DNA from 2 places in the Tepidimonas sp. HKU78 genome. Region 2 is predicted to be linked to the other one. Evidence: predicted binding sites of a transcription regulator. Region 2 holds the regulator's gene; the other holds the start of a gene.
The links. Region 2 encodes FNR, which switches genes on or off when oxygen is low (the NO sensors DNR and NnrR bind a similar motif). Its sites were predicted from a motif close to TTGATNNNNATCAA; they were not measured.

Region 1 (7,345 bases), 230 kb from region 2:
CCCAAAGGGCGCATCGCCATGCTGTTCGGCTCATGGTACACCGACCCCATCCTAGCACGGGTGATGGGTGACGACGACGCCGACCGGTTTGTGCACCGGCTCGAGCGCATTCGCCAGTTCGAGCGCATGCTGGTGGCCGAGGGGGTGGTGCTGGTCAAGTTCTGGTTCCATCTGTCCAAGAAAGCAGCCAGGCGGCGCTTGAAGGATTTGGCGGCCGACCCTCGCACGGCGTGGCGCATTGGCCCGCGCGAGCGCGAGCACCTGAAGCACTACGACGAATTCATCGAGGCCAGCGACGAAGCGTTGCGCAAGACAAGCCTGGGCGAGGCACCCTGGATCGTGATCGAGGGCAGTGACGTGTGCTATCGCGAGCTGACCGCCGGGCGGCATCTGCTGTCGGTGCTGCAGCACACGGCCAAGCCAGCCCCGCCCACGCCGCCCCTGCCGCCCAGCGTGATCGAGACGGGCACGGATGACGTGACGTTGCTGCGGGCGCAAGACTACAGCCGGCGCCTGCCGCGCGAGCGCTACGACCGGTTGCTCGAGCGCTGGCAGGGCCGCTTGAATCTGCTCAGCCGCGACGCGCGCCTGCGCGAGCGCTCGCTGGTGGTGGTGTTCGAAGGCATGGACGCGGCGGGCAAGGGCAGCACCATCCGGCGCATCACGCAAGCGCTCGATGCACGCTTTTATCGGGTGGTGCCGGTGGCCGCGCCGAACGAAAACGAGCGCGCCCAGCCCTATCTGTGGCGCTTCTGGCGCTACATTCCGCCCCATGGTCGGGCGGTCATCTTCGACCGCTCCTGGTACGGCCGGGTATTGGTGGAGCGGGTGGAGGGCTTTTGCAGCGAGGCCGACTGGATGCGCGCTTACGGCGAGATCAATGCCTACGAGGAGGAGCTGGCCGAGGCGGGCGTGATCATCGTCAAGTTCTGGCTGGCCATCACGCCTGAGGAGCAGCTTCGGCGCTTTCGCGAGCGCGAGACGACACCGCACAAGCAGTTCAAGATCACCCCCGAGGATTGGCGCAACCGGGAAAAGTGGCCCGCCTACGAGCGCGCGGTGCAGGACATGGTGGATCGCACCTCGACCCGGGTGGCGCCATGGCACATCGTGGCGTCGGACGACAAGCTGTGGTCACGCATCGAGGTGCTGCGCACGCTGTGTCAGCAGGTCGAGGCGGCGTTGCAGCGGCAGCCGCGCAAGCACGGGGTCTAGCCGTCCGCAGCCAGGGCGGGCAAGCCATGCCGCGCGCGGGCCCGCGCGCACGCGTCGCTGCCGGCCTCGAACTCGCGGCACGGTGACGGGCGCCACTCGTAGATGGCACAGGCGACGCGCTCGCCGAGTGTGCCCGTCAGCGCCGCACAGCGCGGTGGCCAGTGATCGGTGCCGCGCATGCGCACCGTGGCACCTGCCACCTCCACCACCAAGCCATCGGGGACACTGCCGCCGCACGAGGCGGTTTCGTAAACGGAGAAGTCGACGCGAAAATGGGCGCAGCACGCGCCACAGCGCAGGCAGTCGCTCATGGGCGTCCGATGGGGGCGACGGGTGTTTCAGGCCAGGCGGCCCAGCAGCAAATACTCCATCAAGGCCTTTTGCACGTGCATGCGGTTTTCGGCTTCGTCCCAGACGACGGACTGAGGTCCATCGATCACCTCGGCCGCGACCTCTTCGCCGCGGTGGGCGGGCAGGCAGTGCATGAACAAGGCGTCCGGCTTCGCCACCGCCATCATGGCCGGGGTCACGCACCAGGCGGCAAACGCTTGCTTGCGCACCTCGTTTTCGGCCTCGAAGCCCATGCTCGTCCACACGTCGGTGGTGACCAGGTCGGCGCCACGGCAGGCGTCCATCGGGTCGTCGAACACCTGCCAGAAGTCGCCCGGCGGCACACCGGCCACCGCGGGGTCGACCTCATAGCCGCGGGGCGTGCTGATGTGCACGCGAAAGCCCAGAATCTGCGCCGCTTGCAGCCAGGTGTTGGCCATGTTGTTGCCGTCGCCCACCCAGGCCACGGTGATGCCGCGCAGCGCCGCGGGGTCGATCGAGCCGTCGGCACGTCGGCCGCGGTACTCCAGCCAGGTGAACAGATCGGCCAGGATCTGGCAGGGGTGAAACTCGTTGGTTAGCCCGTTGATGACGGGCACGCGCGAGTGTGCGGCAAAGCGCTCGATCTTGCTTTGCTCGAAGGTACGGATCATGACGAGGTCGACCATGCGGCTGATGACGCGCGCGGTGTCCTCGATGGGCTCGCTGCGGCCAAGCTGGCTGTCGCCCGTGGTCAGGTGCACGACGGAGCCACCCATCTGGTACATGCCCGCCTCGAAGCTCACGCGCGTGCGCGTGCTCGCCTTCTCGAAGATCATGGCCAACGTGCGGTCGGGGTCGGCAAATGGCTGGTAGCGTTCGACCGCCTTGAACTTGTGCTTGACGAACGCCGCGCGCACGAACAAATACGCGTATTCGTCGGCGGTCAAGTCCTTGAACTGCAGGTAGTGTTTCATGCGCTCGTCTCGTTCAGGAAGGCCCGCACCTGCGGCACCAGTTTGGCCACGATTTCGTCGGCTTCGGCGTGCGTCAGAATCAACGGCGGCACGAGGCGGATCACCCGCTCGGCCGTGACCGACAGCAACAGGCCGGCCCGCGCACACCGCTGCACCAAGTCGCCGCACGGGCGGTCCAACTCGATGCCCAGCATCAGCCCTTTGCCGCGGATCTCGCGCACGCCCGGCACCCCGTGCAGCGCCGCCCACAGTTGGGTGTGCAGATGGGTGCCGACCTTGGCCGCGTTGTCCAGCAGCCCCTCGTCTTCCATGATGCGGATCGTCTCCAGCCCCGCGCGCATGGCCAGCGGGTTGCCGCCGAACGTGGTGCCGTGGTTGCCCGGCTGAAAAATGTGGGCTGCCTTGGGGCCCGCAACCACCGCGCCGATGGGCACACCCGAGCCCAGCCCTTTGGCCAGCGGCATGACATCGGGCCGGATGCCGGCCCATTGGTGCGCGAACCATTTGCCCGTGCGCCCCATGCCGCACTGAACCTCGTCGATCATGAGCAGCCAGTCGTGCTCGTCGCACAGCGCGCGCACGCCGGCCATGTATTCCGGCGACAGCGGGTGGACACCGCCTTCGCCCTGGATCGCCTCGAAAAACACCGCCACCACGTTGGGGTTGCCCGCGGTGGCCGCGCGCAGGGCATCAAGGTCGTTGATGGGCACGCGGATAAAGCCCTCGACCAGCGGCTCGAAGCCCGCTTGCACCTTGGGGTTGCCCGTGGCCGACAGGGTGGCGATCGAGCGGCCGTGGAAGGCTTTTTCGTATACGACGATTTGGGGGCGATCGATGCCCTTGTCGTGGCCGAACTTGCGCGCCAGCTTCAGCGCCGCCTCGTTGGCCTCCAGCCCAGTGGAGCAGAAGAACACCTTGTCCAGCCCGCTGCGCTCGCACAGCGCGGCGGCCAGCGGCTCGGTCAGCGGGTGGTGGTAGTAGTTGCTGATGTGGATGAGTCGCTCGACTTGCTCTTGCAACGCCTTGACCAGGCGCGGGTGGGCGTGGCCCAGCGTGTTGACCGCGATACCCGCCAGCGCGTCGAGGTACTCGCGGCCCTCCACGTCCCAGACACGACAGCCGCGCCCATGCGACAGCATGATGGGCACGCGGGCGTAGGTGGACATCACGTGGGGTTCGGCAGGAGCGTTCATGGGCGTGCGGGTTTTGATTTGGGGTGAGAAATGCCAGCGGGCCAACGCTGGATTCTAGTTCTTGTCTCTGCAGCGGGGTTGCCGTCGGGTGCGTCAAGTCTTATATAAGATACAATACTTGTCAGGCGACGGGAGCGATCCTCGCGTTGCCGCGGCCCCCGCGCGGGAGCCGAAGTCCACCCCAACCATGGCCGCTTGCCCACCGGCAAGGGGCCCATTCAGCGCGATGGTCACGCCCAACGCCCAACAAGTCTTCATCCAGGGGGTCACCCGCAGTGGCCGGACGTTTCGTCCCAGCGATTGGGCCGAGCGGCTGGCGGGTGTCATGAGCCCGTTTCATCCCCAAGCCGGGCAGGGGCCTGGCGGGCACCTGCGCTATTCGCCTTGGGTGATTCCCACCGTCGTCAATGGCATCAAGTGCGTGGTCGTCGACCGGGCGTTGCGCGATTACGACGTGCGGGCATGGGACTTCGTGATGGGGTTCGCGCGCGACAACGACTTGGTCGTGACCGAGGCGTGCCTGCTGCCCGAGGCGCCGTCGACCGAGTCGTCGGCGGGGCGTTCGCGCTGACGCGGGCGTGGGGGATGCGCGCCGCGGCGGCGGGTGCGCGAGCGACCCTCCCAATGGAAACAGGCCGCCGGGCTGTCGCCTCGGCGGCCTGTTCGGTGCGGCTTTGCTGGCAGCGCACCCGGTCCAAACGGCGGATGGGCGGTGGCTGGCGGCCACCGGCATCCGGGCGGGGGGTGTGTCGCCGTCAGGCGGCAGCGGTGGCCAGGGCCTTGACCTTCGCCGACAGGCGGCTCTTGTCGCGGGCGGCCTTGTTTTTGTGGAAGATGCCTTTGTCGGCGATGGTGTCGACGATCGACTGCATCTGGGCGAACAGCGCGGTCGCCTGGGCCTTGTCGCCAGCGGCGACGGCCTTCTCGACCTTCTTGATCGCGGTGCGGTAGCGCGAGCGCAGCGAGCTGTTGTGCGCGTTCAGCTTGGTGTCTTGACGGGCGCGCTTGCGGCCGGAGGCCAAGCGCGGGGACTTTTTGGATTTGCTTGCCATGAATCGTTTCCTGTGGGGTTGGTGGATGTTGCCAGCAAAGTCCTCCATTATAAGGCGCGCAAGAATTTCTTGGGGCTGGCGTTTGCGCCGAAGCGCAAGCATTCATCGATTGACCGAAGTCAAGTGGGTGCAAGCTTGTTCGGGCATACTTCGACGCGCGCGTGGATCTCGAGAGTGGTCGGTGCGTGCCGTGCCGTCCGAGATCCGGTTCGTCCATCGTTTGCGTTTTCCGATTTCGCCATGTCTGTGACCTCCAACGTGTCCGCGCCCGAGGCGTCCCAACCCATTCCTCCGGGGCAGCCGCTGCCCCACCGCAAGGTCATCCGCAGCTGGATCACACCGCTCGGCGAGCGCCGCACGGCCATCGCCATCGCCTTGTTGCTGCTGGATTGGGCCATCTTCGCGGCGTTGATCGCGGGGACGATCGTGTTTGAGGCGTGGTGGGCCAAGCTGTTGTGCGGGTTGGCTGCGGGCTTCGTCATCGGGCGGCTGTTCATCATCGGGCACGACGCCTGCCACCAGAGCTACACGCCGCACCGCGGCTTGAACAAGGTGCTGGGTCGCATCGCGATGATTCCGTCGCTGACGCCCTACAGCCTGTGGGAGGTCGGCCACAACGTGGTGCACCACGGCTACACCAACCTCAAGGGAGTGGACTTCGTCTGGGCGCCGCTGACCAAGGCCGAGTTCGACGCGCTGTCGCCCGGCCGCCGTCTGCTGGAGCGTATCTACCGCAGCGGCTGGGGCCCCGCGCTGTACTACTTCATCGAGATGTGGTGGCTGCGCATGTTCTTCCCGCGCAAGACCTATATGGGCACGCGCCGGCCTGAGTTCTTCTGGGATGGCGTGTTCGTGCTCGGCGTCGGGCTGCTGTGGATCGGCGGCATGGTCTGGGCGGCGCTGGCCACGGGGCAGTCGGTGTGGCTGCAGGTGGTCATGGGCTTCGTGGTGCCCTTCGTGTTCTGGAACGCGATGATCGGCTTCGTGGTGTACGTGCACCACACCCACCCGGCGGTGCAGTGGCACGACGACAAGGCCGCCTGGGCCAAGGCGGCGCCGTTCGTGTCCACCACGGTGCACCTGGAGTTCCCGCTACGCGTCGGTGCGCTGATGCACCACATCATGGAGCACACGGCGCACCACGTGGACATGAGCGTACCGCTGTACAAGCTCAAGCAGGCCCAGAAGAAGCTGGAGGACATGCTGCCCGGCCGCATCATCATTCAGCGCTTCAGCTGGCGCTGGTACTTCGATACGGCACGCCGCTGCAAGCTGTACGACTTTACGCGCCGCTGCTGGACCGACTTCCAGGGCCGCCCCACCAGCGATCCTGCACCATCGTACGCCTGAGTGGTGGGCCGGACGTTGTCGCTGCGCAGCAGCCATCGGCCACGGGGGCGCCGGCCGCCATGGCATGGCGCATTTGGCGCCGCCTGTGATGCGGTGCGACAATAGCGCCCGATGACGCACGCTTTTTCCGAATTGAATCTGGCCGATCCCCTGGCGCGCGCCGTGGCCGAGATGGGCTATACGGCGATGACGCCCATACAGGCGCAGGCCATTCCCGTCGTGCTGCAAGGGCGCGACGTCATGGGCGCCGCGCAGACCGGCACCGGCAAGACGGCGGCGTTTTCGCTGCCGTTGCTGCAGCGGCTGTTGCGCCATGCCAACACCTCCACATCGCCGGCGCGCCATCCGGTGCGCGCGCTGGTGCTGCTGCCCACGCGCGAGCTGGCTGACCAGGTGGCGCAGCAGATCAAGCTCTACGCCAAATACACCCCGCTGCGCTGCGCCGTGGTGTTCGGCGGCATGGACATGAAGCCACAGGTGGAAGAGCTGCGCAAGGGCGTAGAGGTCTTGGTGGCCACGCCTGGCCGCTTGCTCGACCACATCGAGGCCAAGACGGCCGTACTCAACCAAGTCGAGTATGTGGTGCTGGACGAGGCGGACCGGATGCTCGACATCGGGTTTTTGCCTGATCTGCAGCGCATCTTGTCGTACCTGCCCAAGCAGCGCACGACGTTGCTGTTTTCGGCCACCTTTTCGCCGGAGATCAAGCGCCTGGCGGCCAGCTACCTGCAAGACCCGGTGGTCATCGAGGTCGCGCGTGCCAACACCACGGCCTCGACCGTGGAGCAACGCTTTTTCCGCGTCGAGGAAGAGGACAAACGCCAGGCGCTCAAGCAGCTCTTGCGCGAGCACCAGGTGACGCAAGCGTTTGTCTTCGTCAACAGCAAGCTGGGCTGCGCGCGACTGGCGCGTGCGTTGGAGCGCGACGGGTTGCGGGTGGCCGCACTGCACGGCGACAAGAGCCAGGACGAGCGCCTCAAGGCGCTGGACGCGTTCAAGCAGGGGCAGGTCGATCTGTTGGTGTGTACCGACGTCGCCGCGCGCGGGCTCGACATCAAGGATGTGCCGGCGGTGTTCAACGTCGACATCCCGTTCAACGCGGAAGATTACGTTCACCGTATCGGCCGCACGGGTCGCGCCGGTGCCTCGGGGTTGGCGGTGTCGTTCGTGAGTGCCAAGGATGCCCGTCTGCTGGCCGAGATCGAAAAACTCATCGGCCGCAAGGTCGAGGTCGAGCCGTTGGACATCG
Region 2 (7,345 bases):
CATCTGGGCATGGGCCTGGTCCAAGAAAAACCGGGCCCGGTTCGAGGAAGCGGCACGGCTGCCGTTCCAGGACGAGTGAGCCCTGACAGGAGAGCATCATCATGAGCGATTTCATCAGCGATTTCTGGCATCTCTTCGTGGCCGGGGTCACCCTCGTCAGCATCTTGGCGTGCGCCTTCTTCCTATGGGCGAGCGGCAAGACGCGGGTGATCGCCGCGGCCGACAACACCACCGGGCACGTCTGGGACGGCGACCTGCGCGAGATGAACAACCCCTTGCCGCGGTGGTGGGTGTACCTGTTCATCATCACGGTCGTGTTTGCGTTGGCCTATGGACTGCTGTACCCCATGTTCGGCAAGTCGCAGGGCCAGCTAGGGTGGTCGTCCCATGGTCAGTGGGAAGTGGAGCGCAACAAGGCGCTGGCAGCGGTGGAGCCGCTGTACGCCAAGTTTCGCGGCATGGACCCGAAGGACTTGGCCAAAGACCAGCAGGCCATGGCCGTGGGGGAGCGCCTGTACATGAACTACTGCGCGCAGTGCCACGGTTCGGATGCCCGCGGCAGCAAGGGCTTCCCCAACCTGACGGATGCCGACTGGCTGGGCGGTGACGGTAGCCCCGAGTACATCCACAAGACAATCGTCGAGGGCCGGCAGGGCATCATGCCGCCGATGGCTGCCGCCGTCGGCACGGCTGAGGATGTCCGCAACCTCGCTCACTACGTGTTGAGCCTCTCAGGTAGCCCACACGACAGCGTTCGTGCTTCGCAGGGGGCGGCCAAGTGGGGCGCGTGCGCGGCCTGCCATGGCGCGGACGGCAAAGGCATGCATGCCACCGGCGCGCCCAACCTGACCGATCAGATCTGGTTGCACGGTTGGGGGGAGGAGGCGATCGTCCGCGCGATCGAGAAGGGTATCAACAACGTGATGCCGGCGCAAAACGCGCTACTGACGCCGGACCAGATCCACGTGCTGACGGGCTACGTCTGGAAGCTGTCGAACGCGAACTGAGGTTTGTTCAAAGTCAAACCCTTGGGCATCCGGTCGGGGTACCATACTCCGACCGGTTTTTGTTTCGCCGGCACGAGGTGACTCCATGAACACGGCCGCCAACATTCCCAGCTCTGCCTCCACCGACGAAGCGGTGGAGATTTCCCTGTACGCTGCGCGCAAAAAGCTCTACCCGCGTTCGGTGACGGGTACGTTCGCTCGTTGGCGTTGGGTCTTCGTCTGGCTGACGCAGCTCGTCTTCTATGGGTTGCCCTGGCTGCAATGGGGGCAGCGGCAGGCGGTGCTGTTCGATCTGGAGGCGCGCCGGTTCTACATTTTCGGGCTCGTGCTGTATCCGCAGGATTTCATCTACCTGACGGGTATTTTGGTGGTGTCGGCGCTGTCGCTGTTCCTGTTTACCGCCATCGCCGGCCGGCTGTGGTGCGGTTACGCGTGTCCGCAGACGGTGTACACCGAGATTTACCTGTGGATGGAAAAGCTCTTCGAGGGTGACCGTTCGGCGCGCATGCGACTGGACCAAGAGCCCTGGAGCCTGCGTAAGCTGGCACGCAAGGGCGGCAAACAGATCGCATGGATTGTGTTCGGTCTCTGGACCGGGTTTACGTTTGCGGGTTATTTCACGCCCATCCGTGAGTTGGGCGCTGCCGTCCTCGAGTGGAACCTGGGTCCGTGGCAGACCTTCTGGATTTTCTTCTACGGTTTTGCCACTTACGGCAACGCGGGCTACATGCGCGAGCAGGTCTGCAAATACATGTGCCCGTATGCGCGCTTCCAGAGCGCCATGTTCGACAAGGACACGATGATCGTGACCTACGACGCCGAGCGCGGCGAGCCGCGCGGCGCGCGCAAGAAGTCGGCTGACCCGAAGGCGTTGGGATTAGGTGACTGCATTGACTGCACACTGTGCGTGCAGGTGTGCCCCACCGGCATCGACATCCGCAATGGTCTGCAGTACGAGTGCATCGGTTGCGGTGCCTGCGCCGACGTCTGCGACGAGGTGATGGAGAAGATGGGCTATCCCAAGGGGCTGGTCAAGTACTCGACCCAAAACGGCATGGCCAACCACTGGAGCCGCGCCCAGATGATCCGCCGGGCGTTTCGTCCGCGCGTCTTGATCTACAGTGCCATTTTGCTCACCATCGTGGCGGCGCTCGGTGTCAGTCTGTGGATGCGGGTACCGCTCAAGGTCGACGTCATCCGGGACCGTGGCGCGCTGGCCCGCATGGTCGAGATGGGCCGGATCGAAAACGTCTACCGCGTGCAGTTCATGAACGCGTCCGAGTCCGAGCGCGAGCTGCAGGTGGCGGTCGAGGGCTTGCCGGGGGTGACGCTCGCGTCGGATCCCGTCGTACATCTGCTGCCCACCGAGGTGCGCTCGGTGCCGGTACGTGTGCAGGTTCCCCCGGGGTTGCAGCCCGGCTCTCACCCCATCGTTATGACTTTCCGCACCGCCGACGGCTCGATCGCCATGCGCGAGAAAACCACCTTCCTGATACCCCGATGACCCCCCAGGGTATTCGGGTTGATCCGTATCCCAAAGTACTCGCCAAAGGCCTACACTATGTCCACCATGTCTGGTACGCCCTCCGCGTCATCCGCCCCTTCCCGACCCTGGTACCGCGAGCCCATGGTCTGGATGGTCATCGGTGGCCCCTTGGTGGTCGTGATCGCGTCCATCGTGACGGTCACGATCGCCGTGCGCAATCCAGACCCCGTGCTGCCGCGCGAGGCGATGCCGGCGCCGGTCGCGGTCGCGCCGGAGCGCATGACGCCGGAGGAGCGCCTGCAGGCCGAAAAAGCGGTGCTGCCTGCCAACCAGGCGCGTAACCACGTCGTGTCCCCGACGTTGCCTAAAGACGATTGAGGCGGCGCGGGGCAACAACAAAGAGGAGACTGTCGATGCTGGCCCAACGCGTGATGTGGATTGCTTGGCCCGCTTTTTTGATGGCGGCTGTGATCGAAATGGTGGTGTTCGCCTTCGTCGATCCCCACGATCTGCACTGGGCGGGCGAATCGCTCGGTTGGTCGCGGCAGGCGGTCTACACGGTCGCGTTCTTCATTTTTTGGGCGCTGACCATGGCGTCGAGCGCGCTTACCACGCTGTTGTCGCTGTCGCCGTGGGAAATCAACCGCTGCCCGGTGCCGCCAGATCAGCGCCCGGCTGACTGCGCGCGCAACGCGCCGCTCAACTCCCCGCTTAATTCTCCTCGCGGCTCTGGTTGACAATGGCCGCGAGCGCGTCCGGGTCGAGGATGCGAACGTAGCGCTGCTTGACTTCGATGATGCCCTCGTCCTGAAAGCGCGAAAACGTACGACTGACCGTCTCGAGCTTCATTCCCAGGTAGCTGCCGATTTCCTCGCGCGTCATGCGCAACACCATCTCGGTGCGTGAAAAGCCGCGCGAATGCAGGCGCTGCACGAGGTTGAGCAAAAAAGCCGCCAGTCGTTCTTCGGCGCGCATGCTGCCCAGCAATAGCATGACGCCTTGATCGCGTACGATCTCGCGGCTCATGATGCGGTGTACGTGGTGCTGCAGCGTGCTGAACTCGCGCGAGAGCTGCTCGAGCTTGTCGAATGGCAGCACGCACACCTCGGCGTCTTCGAGCGCCACGGCCGAGCACGAGTGCTTGTCCTGCACGATGCCATCGAGCCCCAGGATTTCGCCCGCCATTTGAAACCCGGTGACCTGATCGCGGCCGTCCGCCGTCGTGACCACGGTCTTGAAAAATCCGGATCGTACCGCGTACAGCGACGTGAAGCCGTCGCCCGCGGCAAACAGGGTCCCGCCCCGCCGCACCCGGCGACGCGTGCTGATCAGGTTGTCGAGCTGCTCCATCTCGTCCGGCTTGAGGCCGACCGGGATGCAGAGCTCGCGCAGGTTGCAGCTGGAGCAGGCGACCTTGATGCTGTGCAGATCCATGAGGCGATGGGGGCCGGTGTGAGGCAGAGGTGGGTGAAACGAGGCGCAGACTCGCCATGAACGATATGCGCCCGATCATAACAACCCGATGCGCGTGCCGCCCCGTGCGGTGGGCCCATGCCCTGCAGGGTTTTGGGGAACGTCGCTCCCGCAGGGGGTTTGACTCACGTCAACCCACGCAAGGCTACGCTGGTGCACAGTTCGTCGCCTATGGAGCTGCCCGCCGTGAAACACGTCATCGACGAAGATCTGCTGCGCCGGTTCGACATTCCGGGCCCGCGCTACACGTCCTACCCGACGGCGGACCGGTTTGTCGAAGCGTTTACCGAGCGTGACTACGTGCAAGCCCTGCAACAGCGGCGAGCGGGGTCGCTGGCGCTGCCGCTGTCGGTGTATGTACACATCCCGTTTTGCGAGTCGCTGTGCTACTACTGCGCATGCAACAAGGTGGTGACCAAGCACCACGAACGCGCGGCGGAGTACCTGCGCTACCTGTCGCGCGAGCTGGAATTGCAGACCGAACACGTCGGGCGCGGGCACCGCGTGACGCAGCTGCACCTTGGGGGGGGCACGCCGACCTTCCTCAGCGACGCGGAGTTGTCCGACCTGATGGCGATGATCCGGCGCCACTTCGAACTCGTCCCTGGGGGCGAGTATTCGATCGAGGTCGACCCCCGCACGGTGACCGCGCAGCGCTTGGCCCATCTGCACCAACTGGGGTTCAACCGCCTGAGTTTTGGCGTGCAGGACTTCGATGGCGCGGTGCAGCGGGCGGTGCACCGGATTCAGCCGGCCGAGCAGGTGTTCGCCCTCGTGGCCGCGGCGCGCGAGATCGGCTTTGAGTCGGTCAACGTCGACCTCATTTACGGACTGCCTCAGCAGACCCCAGAGTCGTTTCGGCGCACGCTCGAGCTCGTCGAGCGCCTGCGGCCGGATCGCATCGCGCTCTACGCTTATGCGCATCTGCCGGCGCGCTTCAAGCCGCAGCGGCGCATCCACGCGGCGGAGTTGCCCAGTCCGGCGGACAAGTTGGCCATGTTGTCGCTGTCGCTCGACCATCTGAGTGCCGTGGGTTATGTGTACGTGGGCATGGACCATTTTGCGTTGCCCAACGATGCGCTGGCGGTGGCCAAGCGGCAGGGGCGGCTGCGCCGCAACTTTCAGGGCTACAGCACGCAGCCCGATTGCGACCTGATCGCGCTGGGGGTATCGGCCATTGGCCGCATCGGCGCCACCTACAGCCAAAATGCCAAGACGCTGGAGGAGTACTACGACGCGCTCGACCAAGGGCGGCTGCCCATCGTGCGCGGGCTGGCGCTGACGCGCGAGGATCTGTTGCGCCGCAGTGTGATCATGGCCATCATGTGCCAGGGGTTGGTCGATTTCGAGTCGATCAATCTGGCGCACCTGATCGATTTTCGCCAGCACTTCGCGCGCGAGCTGGAGCAGCTGCGCGCGTTCGAGCGCGATGGGCTGGTACGCATCGGCGATGCCCACATCGAAGTGACGCCCACGGGCTGGTATTTGGTGCGCGCCGTCGCCATGGTGTTCGACCGCTACTTGCAGGTCGATCAAGACCGGGCGCGGTTTTCCAAGATCATTTGAGGTGCTACCGGCAGGCCCAGCCGCGGGCTGTTAGCATCGTGCCATGCTGACCTCGATGACGCTGTCGGCCCTGGTGATGGGGCTGGTCGGCGGCCCGCACTGCGTGACCATGTGTGGTGCCGCCTGCGCGGGTATTGCCCGTGCCGCTGGCCCGCACCCGCAGCGGGCGCTGTGGACGTGGCAGTTCAGCCGGCTGGCCGGCTATGCGCTGCTGGGGGCGTTGGCGGGCGGCACGGTACAGGGCATGGGCTGGCTGGGGCAGCAGACCGCGGTGCTGCGGCCGGTGTGGACCATGATGCACGTGGCGGCGTTCGTGCTCGGGCTGGTGCTGCTGTGGCAGGCGCGGCAGCCGGCCTTTCTGGATGGCTGGGCGCAGGCCGTCTGGCGGCGGGTGCGCCCGGTCATGGCCCGCTTGGGCGCGCGCGCGCCCGTGGCGCTCGGGCTCGGCTGGGCGTTGATGCCCTGTGGGCTGCTCTACTCGGCGCTGCTGGTGGCGTCGTTGTCGGCGTCGGCGTTATCGGGCGCTGCCATCATGGCCGCGTTTGCCATCGGGACCATGGTGTCGCTGGCGGCAGGGCCGTGGCTGTTGCTGCGGCTGGCGCAGGCGCGCTCCGGTGGCTGGGGCATCCGCTTGGCCGGGTTGGCGCTGGCGGCCACGTCCGGCTGGGCGTTGTGGATGGGCATCACCCAGCCGACGGGTCTGTGGTGCGCGTAGGCGTGCGCCCGGGCAGGGTCGCCACCACCAGCCCCACCAGCGCCACGCCAAACGCCAGCCACTGCAGCGGCGTTAGCCGCTCGCCCATGAACAGCACACCGATCGTGGCCGCGCTGACGGGCAGCATCACGGTGAATACGCCAGCCCGGGCGGCGGGTACGTGGCGCAGGCCCGTCATCCACAGCCACACCGTCCAGACGCTGGCGGCCAGGCCATAAAATAGCAGCAGCGCCCACAGGCCCAGCGACAGCAGCGCCCAGCCGTCGAAGCGCAGCGCGGCCCACAGGCCCAGCGGCGTCATGAGCGCCAGGCCCCACAGGTTGATGATCGCCGCGATGCGCCGCGCGCCCAGTTGACCGGTCAGCCGCTTGCCGATGACGACGTAGGCGGCCTCACACACGACAGCGGCAAAGACCAGCGCGTTGCCCCACAGTGGCAGCGGCACGCCCAGCCACATGCCGTGCGCCGCGGCGGCGCCGGGGGCGGCCTTGTCGAGCGAAAACAGCCCGATGCCGACGGCCGCCAAGACCACCGCGGTACCGGATCGCATGTCCAGCCGCTCGCGCAGGAAGAGCGCCGACTGCAGCGCGACCACGGCGGGAATGGCCGCCATGATGACGCCAGCGGCGCTGGCCGTGGTCAGGCTGACGCCAAACAGCATGCACAGCGAAAACAAAAAATTGCCCAGCAGGGCCTGTAGGAAGAGCAGCCCGTGCGTGTGCCGGTCGAGCGCCGGCTCCGACGCCGGTTTGCGCAGCCAGTGCACCATGGCGGCCGCGCCGATCAGGTAGCGCAGCCACGCCAGCAGGAACACCGGCAGCGCCGCCACCAGCGGTTTGGACAGGGCCACGTAGCTGCCCACCAGTGCCATGCTGGCCGCCAGCGACCCGTAGGCCAGCCATGGGGTAGCAGGGCGGGCGCTCATCGGGCGTCGGGCGTGAGGAGGGTGGGTCGCGCCTGCGGCAGGGTGTAGGGGTAGTCGCGGCTATAGTGCAGGCCGCGGCTTTCCTTGCGCAGCTGGGCGCAGCGCACGATCAGGTCGGCCACTTGCACCAGGTTGCGCAGCTCCAGCAAGTCGCGGCTGACGTGAAAGCGCGC

Region 1: a site for FNR is predicted at 4,856-4,869, ahead of ACPYIS_RS08835 (fatty acid desaturase). Genes of this name have one in related genera too.

What each region holds. Positions count from the first base shown of each region.
Region 1 covers NZ_CP187547.1:1,755,752-1,763,096, forward strand. The annotation lists gene pap (polyphosphate:AMP phosphotransferase) at 1-1,215, shown strand, start outside; gene ACPYIS_RS08810 (YkgJ family cysteine cluster protein) at 1,212-1,526, opposite strand; gene argF (ornithine carbamoyltransferase) at 1,554-2,501, opposite strand; gene ACPYIS_RS08820 (aspartate aminotransferase family protein) at 2,498-3,694, opposite strand; gene ACPYIS_RS08825 (DUF3579 domain-containing protein) at 3,921-4,265, shown strand; gene rpsT (30S ribosomal protein S20) at 4,450-4,746, opposite strand; gene ACPYIS_RS08835 (fatty acid desaturase) at 4,987-6,096, shown strand; gene ACPYIS_RS08840 (DEAD/DEAH box helicase) at 6,208-7,345, shown strand, end outside.
Region 2 covers NZ_CP187547.1:1,522,410-1,529,754, forward strand. The annotation lists gene ACPYIS_RS07660 (cbb3-type cytochrome oxidase subunit 3) at 1-79, shown strand, start outside; gene ccoP (cytochrome-c oxidase, cbb3-type subunit III) at 102-1,007, shown strand; gene ccoG (cytochrome c oxidase accessory protein CcoG) at 1,093-2,511, shown strand; gene ACPYIS_RS07675 (nitrogen fixation protein FixH) at 2,578-2,871, shown strand; gene ACPYIS_RS07680 (hypothetical protein) at 2,907-3,230, shown strand; gene fnr (fumarate/nitrate reduction transcriptional regulator Fnr) at 3,205-3,927, opposite strand; gene hemN (oxygen-independent coproporphyrinogen III oxidase) at 4,138-5,532, shown strand; gene ACPYIS_RS07695 (sulfite exporter TauE/SafE family protein) at 5,576-6,247, shown strand; gene ACPYIS_RS07700 (DMT family transporter) at 6,216-7,172, opposite strand; gene nadB (L-aspartate oxidase) at 7,169-7,345, opposite strand, start outside.